2 regions of the Candidatus Pseudoscillospira sp. SGI.172 genome follow, and region 1 is predicted to be linked to the other one. Evidence: riboswitches for the same ligand, from Rfam matches in the RefSeq annotation. Region 1 holds a riboswitch; the other holds the start of a gene.

Region 1 (5,853 bases):
ACGAAAACGTCACCCCCAGCGGCAGCCCCGCACTGGTGAAGCCGATAAACAGCGGGATCGAGGAGCAGGAGCAGAAGGGGGTCACCGTTCCCAGCAGCGCCGCCATACCGTTGGCCCACACCCCGTGAAAGCGCCCCATGATCTTTTTACTCCGCTCCGGCGGGAAATAGCTTTGAATATAAGAGATCAAAAAGATCAGGCAGCACAGCAGAATGGTAATTTTCAGCACGTCGTAGAGGAAAAATTGTACGCTGCCGCCCAGCCGGCCGGTGACGTCCAGCCCAAGGAAGGTCAGCAGTTGGCCTACCAGCGCGTTGAGCCATTTCATCCCCAGCACCTGGTTTTGGATCAAATCCCAGAGCACAGACATCCGTCCCCCTCTTCTCCCTGTTCACAGGAGAGTCCCTCAAAAAAATGCTTCAGTTCCCCCAGCGTCTCCCCGTTGAGGGAGTAATGGCTCCACCGCCCCTCCCTCCGAACTTCCACCAATCCGCACTCACACAGGATCTTCATGTGGTGGGAAAGGGTCGGCTGAGTGATCTCAAACCGCTCCAGCAGTTTGCAGGCACACTTCTCCCCGCCGGACAGCATCTGTATGATCTGCAGGCGGTTGCTGTCTCCCAGCGCCCGACAGAGCAGCGCCACATCCATGGAACTCATTGATATCCCTCACATTCACAATAGTCTATGTAATAATATATGCATTACATTGATGATTGTCAATCTTTTTTCCAAAATTCGTAATGCCGCAAGCGGGCAGGCCCCCGCTCAACGCCTCCTGCAAAAAAGAGGAACGCCCCATTCCAGGAATGAGACGTTCCTTTTCCGCATCCTTTGCTACTTCCACAGTGCCGCCGCCAGCGGCAGCAGCACACAGCCGCAGAGCAGCGCAGCCCAGTCCCGGCGGCGCAGCCGGGACCGGGCAAACTCCGACCGCTCCGCCCCGCTGGAAAAACCCTTGGACTCCATGGCGACCGACAGCTCCTCCGACCAGCGCACCGCCTTGACCAACAGGGGCTTTAAAAGCGCGGGGGACATGGGAGCCACCCGAATGCCCCGGGCCCGGAAGGCCGCTTTCGTGCGGCGGTATTCCCGGGCGGCCTGGGGAAAGATGCCCCAGGCCGCCAGAAGGCCGTAGGCGAACACCTGGGGCAGTCGGAACCGCCGCTGAAAGGAGCGCACCATGTCCACCCGGTCGGTGGTGAGGGCAAAGAGAAGGCCCAGGCCCGCATAGGCCAGCACCCGGCTGGACAGGGTGAGGCCGTTCCAGAGCGCGCTGTCCCCAATGTGCAGGGTCTCTGTCCGGAAGGGCAGCGCTCCGTCGGCGGAAAAGCGGTAACCGGTAAAAAACATGCCCGCCGCCGTCAGCAGGACCGGCAGGAGCAGGAGCCCCATCGTTTTTCCCCGCACCCGGGAGATCAGCATCCAGCCCACCGCCAGAAAGAAGGCCGCCAGATTCCACACCGGGTCGTGCCGGGCGGCCAGCACAAAGGTAGCGCACAGCAGGGAGACAAACTTACAGGCCGGATCCAGCGTACGCATGCAGCGCTCCCTCCCTCAGTTCCCAAATTTCGTCGGCATAGTCCTCCGCCAGCTGCCGGTCGTGGGTGGAGAACACCAGCGCCACGCCGTGTTCCCGGGCCTGCCTGCACAAAGCGTCCATGATGGCCCGGGTGTTGTTCCGGTCCTGGGCGTAGGTGGGCTCGTCGCAGATCAGGGCCTTGCAGGGATACGCCATCAGCGCCGCCACCCCCAGCCGCCGCTGCTGGCCCTGGCTGAGCAGGTAGGGGGAGATGTCCCGATAGCGCCAAAGGCCGATCTTCCGCAGAATGGCCTCGCTCTGCTCCCCCGCGCGGGGATCCCCGCGCAGTCCCACGGTGATCTCCTCCCGAACGGTGTCGCTGACGAACTGATCCTGCGGATTTTGGGTGACAAAGCCCACTTTGCCCAGGTCGGCCCGGCGCAGACGCCGCAGCTCCCGCCCTTCCAAGAGCGCCTGGCCCTTGTAGGGATAAAGGCCGGAAAGGGCCCCGAACAGACTGCTCTTTCCGCAGCCGCTCTCCCCCACCACCGCATAAATGCACCCGGCGCGGAAGGCTGCGTTCACCCCTTTTAAAATGGCGTTCTGCCCGTGGGAGAGGGTCAGCCCCCGCAGCTCCAGGACCACCTCCCCCGGCTCGGCCGGGGCGAGCGCCGGGGCATAGGAACGGCCGGGGACGATGACGCCCAGCGCCTCCAGCGTCTCGGGGGTCAGGCCGGCGGGTTCCATCCGCTCCGGCCTCAAAAGGCCGCCCTCCATGACCCGCACGGTGTCGGCCACCGCCAGCCAGTTGTCCAGCCGGTGATCCACCGCCAGGATCCCCATCCCCCGCTCCCGGTGGAGCTGACGCAGCTTGGCGGCGATGGCCCGGGCGGAGGCGTCGTCGATGTTGGCAAAGGGCTCGTCCAACAGGAGCCACCGTGGCTCCAATGCCGTCAGGCAGGCCAGCATCACCTTCTGCCGCTCCCCCCCGGACAGGCTCAGCAGGGCCCGCTCCTTCAGATGCGGAATCCCACAGAACTCCAGTGCCTCATCCAGACGGGCTTCGATCTTCTCCGGCGGCGTGCGGATGTTTTCCAGGCAGAACACCAGCTCGTTCTTCACGGTGTCCATGCAGAACTGGAGCTCTGGGTTTTGAAACATCATCCCCACCCGCCTGCACCGCTCCGGCGGTGCCAGCGCCCCCGGCTCCTCCCCGTCCACGGTCACCCGCCCCCGCCGCACCACGCCGGCGCTGTGAGGATAGGCCCCGGCGGCGAGATAGAGCAGGGTGGATTTCCCGCAGCCCGAGGCCCCGGTGAGCACCGTGATCTCCTCCGCGTCAAACTCCGCCGTCAGGCCCGGGAGCACGGCCCGGCGGTCTGCGAAATAAGAAAACTCCAGATCTTCAAACCGGATGCTCATGAGAAATAGGCGTTGGTAAACTCGCCGTCCCGGCGCCGGGAGATCACCCCCGCCTCCACCAGGAAATCGGCCATTCGATCCCAGCGCTGAGGGGCGATCCGTCCCCAGCGGCCCTGATCGTCCAGCAAAATGGGAGCCAGGTGCTTCTGGCTGCGGGTCAGCAGTGCGTCGGAGGCATCGGCAGGCAGGAGATCCCGCACCTCCAGGACGGTGCCCTCCGGGTCGCAGGCCACCTCCCGATAGGCCCGGTCCAGCACGGACAGGAAGGTCCGCACCGCCGCGGGCCGCTCCCGGAGCACCTGATGGGTGGCAGCCATGGCCGGGGCGCAGAAATCGAAGATGGGATCCACATCCCCCAGATTGAAATAGTTGATCTCCTTCCCCGCCTCCAGCAGGACTTGATTTTCCCAATTTTCGTAGACCCACGTGGCGTCGGCCACCGACCCCAGAGTGGCGGTGATGTCGCCCACATCCAGGTTGACCAGTTGAATTTTATCGTAATCGCCGCCGTCCTTCTCCACCACCCGGCGGATGGCGGCGTGGAACCAGGCGGGGGTCCAGTGGGTCAGGCGCTTGCCCTCCAGCTCCCGGGGACGGGTGATGCCCGCCTCCTTCAGAGAGACGATGCCCGAATCACACTTCTGGGTCATCACCGCCACGCCGGTGAGCCCGATCCCCCGTTCCAGACACTCCAGCATGGCGATCTCCGGACCGCACACAAAGTCGGCCCCGTGGAGCTCCATGGAGCCGTGGACCTCTCCGTCGATCTCCACATCCAATCCCGCCGCCCGGAACCAGCCCCGCTTCTGCGCCAGCAGATAGCCGGTGTGATTGGTGTTGGGGAACCAGTCCAGAACAACCTTCAAATGTTCCATATTATGAGTCCTCCTCATCGTAGATGGTCCCGATCCGGGCGGTGGCTCCAATGGCATAGCTCTTTACTGCACCGGTGCGGGCCAGGGCGTCGCCCACCAGTTTGCAGAGCACCCCGGAGAAGAGCACCGCGCTGAGAAAGCGCACGGCCAGCTGGGCCGCCAGGAGGGCGGGAGAGAGCAGATAGTAACTGAGGTAGTAGAGCTCATAGCAGAAGATGAACACCGCGGAGAAAATCCCCGCCAGGGACATGGAGCCCAGATCCCACTTTTTGTAACGGAACAGGGCGAAGGCAAGCTCGGCTCCCAGTCCCTGGATGACGCCGGTAAGCACCACGGTCAGGCCCCCGGCGTTGCCCATGAGCAGCTCCACCGCGGCGGCCAGCACCTCGGTAATGAGGGCCACGCCGGGTTTGCGGATGAGATAGGCGGCCAGAGTGGCGGCCATGAACCACACTCCGTAGATGAGCTCAAAGGCGAAGTTGGACAGTCCCAGCGGGGTCAGTGCGGTGGACAGCACCAGGCCGCCCTGAAACACCGCCAGATACACCGCCGAGAACACCACCCCCAGAATGGCCATCAGGATGACGTCCTTGAGTTCCCATTGCTTCTTTGTTTTCACGCTTGTTTTCCTCCTTGCAAAAAATAAAAGCCGCACAGCCTTCGCTGAGCGACTTTTATGCGCAAAAACAAATCCGCGCGACTCTCCCTACGATGGCATTACCCAACAGGTTCCATGGGTCATGGGCGGTATCAGCCCAAATCTCAGCCGGTTGCCCCGGCCCCCCCAGATTCAATTGTGCGGTCTTTCAAACATTATTTATACCACACTTCGTGCTTTCTCGCAAGAATTTTTTCCTCAACGCCGGTACTGCTTCCGGCCGATCCGATAGAGGTCGTTCCCCTGGGCGTCGATGGCTACGGTGAGGGGCAGATCCTCCACCACCATCTTTTTCACCGACTCACAGCCCAGCTCATCGAAGGCCACCACCTCCGCCGAGCGGATACACCTGGCAATGAGGGCCCCCGCCCCCCCCACTGCGGCAAAGTAGGCCGCGCCGTTGCGGACGATGGCCTCCGCCACTGCCGGGCTCCGCTCTCCCTTGCCGATCATGGCCGCCAGCCCCAAGTCCAGCAGCCGGGGGGCAAAGGCGTCCATCCGGCCGGAGGTGGTGGGACCGCAGGCTCCCACCGCCATTCCCTGCTGTCCGGGGGTGGGTCCGGCGTAATAGATCACCGCGTCCCGCAGCGGGATCGGCAGGGACTCGCCCCGGTCCAGCAGCTCAAAAAATCGCTTGTGGGCGGCGTCCCGGGCCGTGTAGATCACCCCGGAGAGGAGCACCCGGTCTCCGGCCCGCAGGGTTCCCATCGCCTGGCGGAGGCCGCCGCTCTCCAGGCGCTTCACCTCGCCGCTCATCTGCGCTCCAAAGGAAGGGGCTGGGGGGCCTTGGGTCCGGTCAGCTTTCCCAGGCTCTCCCGCAGGGCCTTCAGTTCCGCATCCCGGGCCGCCAGCTCGGCCGGACGGCCCTTCAGCGTCCGAGCCGCCTGCTCCAGCTCTCCGGACACCTGTTCCACCGACGCGTTCAAATCGGCACGCAGGCCGTCATAGGCCTTTTGGAGCTGATCGAGCCAGCTCTCCAGCTCCGCCTTGGTCTGCTTGACCTTGGCCTTGGCCTCCGCCTCGATGGCCTGGGCCCGGCTGTGGGCCTCCAGCTCGATCCCGGCGGTGCGGTCCTTCAGCCCGGCGTAAGCCGCGGCGGCAGGGGTGAGCTTCCGGATCTCCCCATTGAGCGCCTCCACCTGCCCCGCCAGCTCAGCGCGCTGAGCGCTCTCCCGGGCAAGGGTCTCAGACCGGGCGGCCAGATCGGCCGCCAGCCGGCGGTTCTCCTCCTCCAGAGCGCTCAGCTTCTCCTCCCGCTCCGCCGCCTGCGCCTCGGCGCCGGCCCGGGCCTGTCGGGCCTCCTCCAGCTCCCGCTGAAGGGCGGAGAGCTTCTCAGCGTGGTCCCTGGCGCTGGTCTCCAGATAGGCCAGCACATC
Region 2 (5,853 bases), on a different contig from region 1:
GCTCCTTCTGCCCACATCCCGAAAGGATTTGATTCCATGCTGTATTATCTTCTTGCCGCAGTCCTGGTTGTTATTGACCAGTCGGTGAAAGCCTGGGTTCGAGCCTCCATCCCCCTGGGCCAGTCCATCCCCTTTCTTCCGGGGATCATGGAGCTGACCTACATCCAGAACACCGGGGCGGCCTTCTCCAGCTTTTCCTCTCTGACCTGGCTGCTGGCGCTGATCTCCCTGCTCGCCTCTGTGGCGGTGGCAGTGCTGATGGCACGCAAACTTTTCACCCGGCCGCTGGGCCGGCTCTCCCTGGCCCTGATCCTGGGCGGAGCGGTGGGCAACCTCATCGACCGGGTCTTTCTGGGCTTTGTCACCGACATGTTCGCCACCACCTTTATGGATTTCGCCGTCTTTAACGTGGCGGACATCTGCGTGGTGACGGGCGGCATTCTCATGGTGATCTACGTTCTGTTTTTCTATGACAAGCAGAAGGAGGCCCGCCATGACGCCCCTTGAGCTCATCGCCGACCGGGAAGGGGAGCGCGTCGACCAGTTCCTGGCCCGCAGCCTCCCGGAGCTCACCCGCTCGGCCGCCCAGCGGCTGCTGGAGGAGGGGAAGGTCCTCCAGCAGGGCCAGGCGGTGAAGAAAAACCGCAGGACTCTTCCGGGGGAGGGCTACACCCTCTGTATCCCCGACCCGGCCCCCATCGACGTGCTCCCCCAGGACATCCCTCTGGACGTGGTCTATGAGGACGCCGACGTCATCGTGGTCAACAAGCCGGTGGGGCTGGTGGTCCATCCCGCTCCCGGCCATCCGGACGGCACTTTGGTCAACGCCCTGCTCTACCACTGCGGCAGCAGCCTCTCCGGGATCAACGGCCAGCTCCGCCCGGGCATCGTCCACCGCATCGACCGGGACACCTCAGGGCTCATCATCGCCGCCAAAAACGATCCTGCCCACCTGGCCCTGGCCGCCCAGCTTCAGGATCACAGCCTCTGCCGGGAATACCGCGCCGTGGCGGTGGGCAGCCTGAAGGAGGATGCCGGGACGGTGGACGCCCCCATCGGCCGCCACCCCACAGACCGAAAGCGGATGGCCGTCGACCCCAAAAACGGCCGGAGCGCCGTGACCCACTGGGAGGTGCTGGCCCGCTACCCCGGCCACACCTATGTGAAGTGCCGCCTGGAGACCGGCCGCACCCACCAGATCCGGGTCCATCTGGCCTCTATCGGGCACCCTCTGCTGGGGGATGTGGTCTACGGAGGCAAAAAACCGGTCCCCGGTCTGGCGGGTCAGTGCCTCCACGCCAAAAAGCTCTCCTTTCTCCACCCCCGCACCGGGGAGCGGGTGACGGTGGAGTGCCCCCTGCCTGACTGGTTCCAGGCGGTTTTGGACCGGCTGGAGCGGAAATGATTCCCGTTTTGGTCTCTTTTCCCCACCGCGCCTTGACAATCCCCCCGCTTTTGGTATAAAATAATTCACAGGCCGTAAGGACAAACTGAATACAGGGGCGCTGGACGCAAGTCCGGCTGAGATGCAGGAGTGTAGTGCCGCTCCCGGTCCCTTGAACCTGATCCGGGTAATGCCGGCGTAGGAAGCGATTTGGTGACACATCGTCTCTTTTTCGTACCGCAATGCGCCTTCCCCGGTTTGCGCTTGCGGTACTTTTTTCAAAAGGAGAAAAAGAAACGATGGAAAACACAGCGACAAGATCCCGTTCCCGGAAGTATCTGGCCGTGCGCAGGCTCTGCGAGGGGGGCCTGATGGTCGTTTTGGCTCAGATCCTGAGCTTCATCAAGATCTGGGAAATGCCCTGGGGCGGCTCCATTTGCCTGTCCATGCTCCCCATTTTCCTCTTCGCCGTCCGTTGGGGCACCGGCAGCGGCCTGCTGGCCGGCTTTGTACTGGGCGTGCTCCAGTTCATGTATGACGGCGGCTTTGCCTTGGGCTGGCAGTCCATTCTAGGCGACTATCTGGTGGCCTTCACCGTCCTGGGCCTGGCCGGTCTCTTCCGGGGCTGCAAGGGCGGCATCTTCTGGGGCACCGTGGCAGGCTCCGCCGCCCGGTTCCTGGTCCACTACGTAGTGGGCGCCACGGTCTGGGCCGAATACATGCCCGAGACCTTTTTCAACCTGACGATGACCACCCCCTGGTTTTACTCCCTGCTCTACAACGGTTTTTACATGGTCATCGACATGGCCCTGTGCCTCATCATCTTCGCCATTCTCTACAAGCCCATGCACAAATATCTGACGGGGGCGGACCTCCGTTAAGAGGAGGGACCCCTTTGGGAAAATTCGACGGCGTGCTCCTGGCCACCGATTTCGATGAGACCTATTACAGTGCCGCGGGCGCTGTTCCCCCGGCCAACCTGGAGGCCCTGGCCTACTTTGAGGCGGAAGGAGGCATCTTTACCGTCTCCACCGGCCGGGCCCACCGCACCTTCGCCCCCTTTCTCCACCTGACGCCGGTGAACGCCCCTGTCATCCTCTCCAACGGCGCCCAGCTCTACGACTTCGCCGCCGACCGCATGGTGATGGAGACCACCATCGCCCCCACCATTGCCGCCGACCTGGAGGCCCTCACCGCCCGCAATCCCCAGGTGGGGCTGGAGGCCTACCACGGAGAGGACATCTATATCTGGAACCCCAATTTCTGGACCTGGTATCACCTGAACAAGGCGGGCACCGGCGCCACCGAGTGCCCCATCTCCGCCATGCCCCTCCCCTGGGGCAAGGCCATCCTTCATCAGGATCACCCCTTTCTGCTGAAGGCCCAGGCAGACCTGCTGTCCCACTGGCCGGAGCGCTATGAGGCCATTTTCTCCAACCCCCACATGCTGGAGATCACCGCCAAAGGGAGCACCAAGGGTGGGATGGTGCTCAAGCTGGCCGAACTGCTGGGTATCCGGAGGGAACACATCTACTGCATTGGAGACAATCAAAACGACATCCCCATGCTGGAGGTCTCTGCCATCCCCTTTGCCCCCGCCAACTGCGCCAAAGAGGTCAAGGACTGGGGAGCCCGCCTGCTCCCCGCCTGCGAGGAGGGCGCTGTGGCCAGCCTGATCGAGATTTTGGACCAAACTTATTAAAAATGAATGTTCCGCAGACCGGCAGGGCCGGGCCTCTGAGGGGCCCGGCCCTGCCGGTCTGTGTTTGTATCAAACTAATTTTTATTGGTCCAGAAAATCTACTTGTCATTTAAACAGGACTGTGCTATGATCGTTCCAGAATCAGCCAAATCATTTGGATCGCGGCAATTTTTCAAAGGAGGCAGCGTGTTATGGAGACCATGCAGGGAAAGGTTGCGATCATCACCGGCGGCGGCAAGGGCGGCGGGATCGGATACGGACTGTCCACCGCCTTTGCCAAGGAGGGCGTCGACCTGGTCATCACCGGGCGGAACGTCAAGAAGCTCACCGACGCCCAGGAGGAGCTGGAGCGGCTCTACGGCGTCAAGGTGCTGCCCATGCAGTGCGACGGCGGCGTGGAGGAGCAGGTGGCCCATGTGGTGGAGGAGGCCGTCAAGACCTTCGGCCGCATCGACTTCCTCATCAACAACGCCCAAAACTCCGCCTCCGGCGTGCCTTTGGCCGAGCACACCAAGGAGCAGTTCGACCAGGCTATCTACTCCGGGCTGTACGCCGCCTTCTTTTACATGAAGCACTGTTACCCCGAGCTCAAGAAGACCCGGGGATCTGTGGTGAACTTCGCCTCGGGCGCTGGCCTGTTCGGCAAGCCGGGCCAGAGCAGCTACGCCGCCGCCAAGGAGGGCATCCGGGGCATGACCCGGGTAGCCGCCACCGAGTGGGGCCCCGACGGCATCAACTGCAACATCATCTGCCCCCTGGTGCTCACCGACGCCCTCAAAAAGTGGCGGGAGGAGTACCCCGCGGTCTATGAGCAGACCATCAAGGGCATCCCCGCCGGGCGCTTCGGCGACCCCGAAAAGGACATCGGCCGCACCGCGGTGTTCCTGTGCAGCGACGCCGCCAAATATATCTCCGGTGAAACCATCACCATGCAGGGCGGCAGCGGACTGCGCCCCTGAGGCTGTCGAAAAAGTGGCTTCGCCACTTTTTCGAGCAGGATGCAGCCCGTCGCGCGCACGCATGGTCCGCCTTTGACGGACCATGCGCACACTTACGGGCCGAGAGGTGTTTTCTGCCACGTACACGCCGCGGCAGAAAACAGATCCCACCTCTTTCGCGCCTGCGGGCGCGAAACTCTGCGAGGCTTTTTTGACAAGCTGAAACGCCGCCTGCCGAGATCCTCTCGGCAGGCGGCGCTTTCAATTTTTGTTTAGTTTTCCCGGAACCGGGCCAGGAACTCCCGGGTCCGGGGGTTTTTCGGGTCTTGAAAGAGCTCCCCGGGGAGGCCCTCCTCGGCAATGACGCCATCGGCCATAAAGACCACGTGATTGCTCACGTCCCGGGCGAAGGCCATCTCGTGAGTGACCACGATCATGGTCATGCCTCCCCGGGCCAGGTCCCGCATGACGGAGAGGACTTCCCCCACCATCTCCGGATCCAGCGCGGAGGTGGGCTCGTCAAAGAGCAGCACCTCGGGTTCCATGGCCAGGGCCCGGGCGATGGCTACCCGCTGCTTCTGGCCGCCGGAGAGCTGTCGGGGGCGGGCGTTGATGTAGGGGGCCATCCCCACCTGCTCCAGATAGCGGATGGCGTTTTTCCGGGCGGTCTCGGCGTCTTTTTTCAGCACCTTCCGCTGACCCACGGTGCAGTTGTCCAGCACCGTCATGTTGCTGAAGAGGTTGAAGGACTGAAAGACCATGCCCACCTTGCTGCGGTAGGCGGCGGGGTCGACGCCCCGGCCGGTCACGTCCTGGTCGTGAAAAATCACGCTCCCGGAGGTGGGGGTCTCCAGCAGGTTGATGCACCGCAGGAGGGTGGACTTGCCGGAACCGGAAGGCCCGATGACGGTGGTCACATCCCCGGAAGAGACCGTGAAGTCGATGTCCCGGAGCACCACGTTGGCCCCGAAGGACTTGGACAGATGGCGCACGGCAATGATGGGTTCGGCCATGTCACATCCTCCTCTCTTGTTCCAGGTTGCGCTCCAGGGTGTCCTCCACCTTTTTGGGGTGGCGGTAGGTCCCGGCGGCCATGGTGAGCGCGTCGGCCTGGACCAGCTTGTAGCTGTCCGAGCCGTCCATCAGCTTCTCGATCCACCGCAGGAGGAAAGAGGCGATGAGCGTCATGGTCAGATAGCCTATCATCTCGATGGCGGCGGAGGGGAAGTAGAGGTTGTTCACGCCGGTGATATAGCGGTGGAAGGCGAAAAACTCGGTGAAGCCGATGATGAACATCACCGAGGTGTCCTTCACGTTGATAATGAAGTTGTTGCCGATCTGCGGCATGATGTTCCGCAGGGCCTGAGGCAGGATAACGCTGGTCATGGTCTGGAAGTGGGTCATACCGATGGCCTTGGCGCCCTCGGTCTGGCCGGGGTCGATGGAGAGGATGCCGCCCCGGACGGACTCGGCCATGTAGGCGCCCGTGTTGATGGAGACGATGAGGATGGCGGCGGCCCAGATGTTGTCAAACCGCATGGAGTTGTTGGTGAAATAGGGCAGGCCGTAGTAAATGAACACGGCCTGCAGGACCATGGGGGTGCCGCGAAAGACCTCCACATAGATCCGCACCAGGGCGCGGACCAGCTTGAGGCCAAAACGCTTGGGGGCGGAGTCCTGCCGGGCCACGGGGATGGTGTTCAGGATTCCGCAGGCCAGGCCGATGACGCAGCCGATGAGGGTGGCCACCAGGGCCAGGACCAGGGTGCTGCCCATGCCCCCCAGGTATTTGACCCAGTAGGCACTCCAGAGCCGGGTCATATCGTAGC

What was found. Region 1 has a riboswitch for thiamine pyrophosphate ahead of ACQRD3_RS06445 (ECF transporter S component). Riboswitches for the same ligand answer to the same signal wherever they lie in the genome.
Region 2: another riboswitch for thiamine pyrophosphate. It lies ahead of ACQRD3_RS10295 (energy-coupled thiamine transporter ThiT); the one in region 1 lies ahead of ACQRD3_RS06445 (ECF transporter S component).

The regions. Positions count from the first base shown of each region.
Region 1 covers NZ_JBNPLQ010000012.1:28,890-34,742, forward strand. The annotation lists gene ACQRD3_RS06415 (permease) at 1-370, opposite strand, end outside; gene ACQRD3_RS06420 (ArsR/SmtB family transcription factor) at 349-660, opposite strand; gene ACQRD3_RS06425 (hypothetical protein) at 686-847, opposite strand; gene ACQRD3_RS06430 (energy-coupling factor transporter transmembrane component T family protein) at 838-1,542, opposite strand; gene ACQRD3_RS06435 (ABC transporter ATP-binding protein) at 1,517-2,944, opposite strand; gene ACQRD3_RS06440 (ABC transporter substrate-binding protein) at 2,941-3,819, opposite strand; gene ACQRD3_RS06445 (ECF transporter S component) at 3,821-4,438, opposite strand; TPP riboswitch at 4,505-4,615, opposite strand; gene ACQRD3_RS06450 (Fe-S-containing hydro-lyase) at 4,676-5,233, opposite strand; gene ACQRD3_RS06455 (hypothetical protein) at 5,230-5,853, opposite strand, start outside.
Region 2 covers NZ_JBNPLQ010000026.1:16,065-21,917, reverse strand. The annotation lists gene lspA (signal peptidase II) at 37-507, shown strand; gene ACQRD3_RS10300 (RluA family pseudouridine synthase) at 494-1,405, shown strand; TPP riboswitch at 1,489-1,606, shown strand; gene ACQRD3_RS10295 (energy-coupled thiamine transporter ThiT) at 1,684-2,265, shown strand; gene ACQRD3_RS10290 (HAD-IIB family hydrolase) at 2,280-3,086, shown strand; gene ACQRD3_RS10285 (SDR family oxidoreductase) at 3,278-4,045, shown strand; gene ACQRD3_RS10280 (amino acid ABC transporter ATP-binding protein) at 4,297-5,037, opposite strand; gene ACQRD3_RS10275 (amino acid ABC transporter permease) at 5,039-5,853, opposite strand, start outside.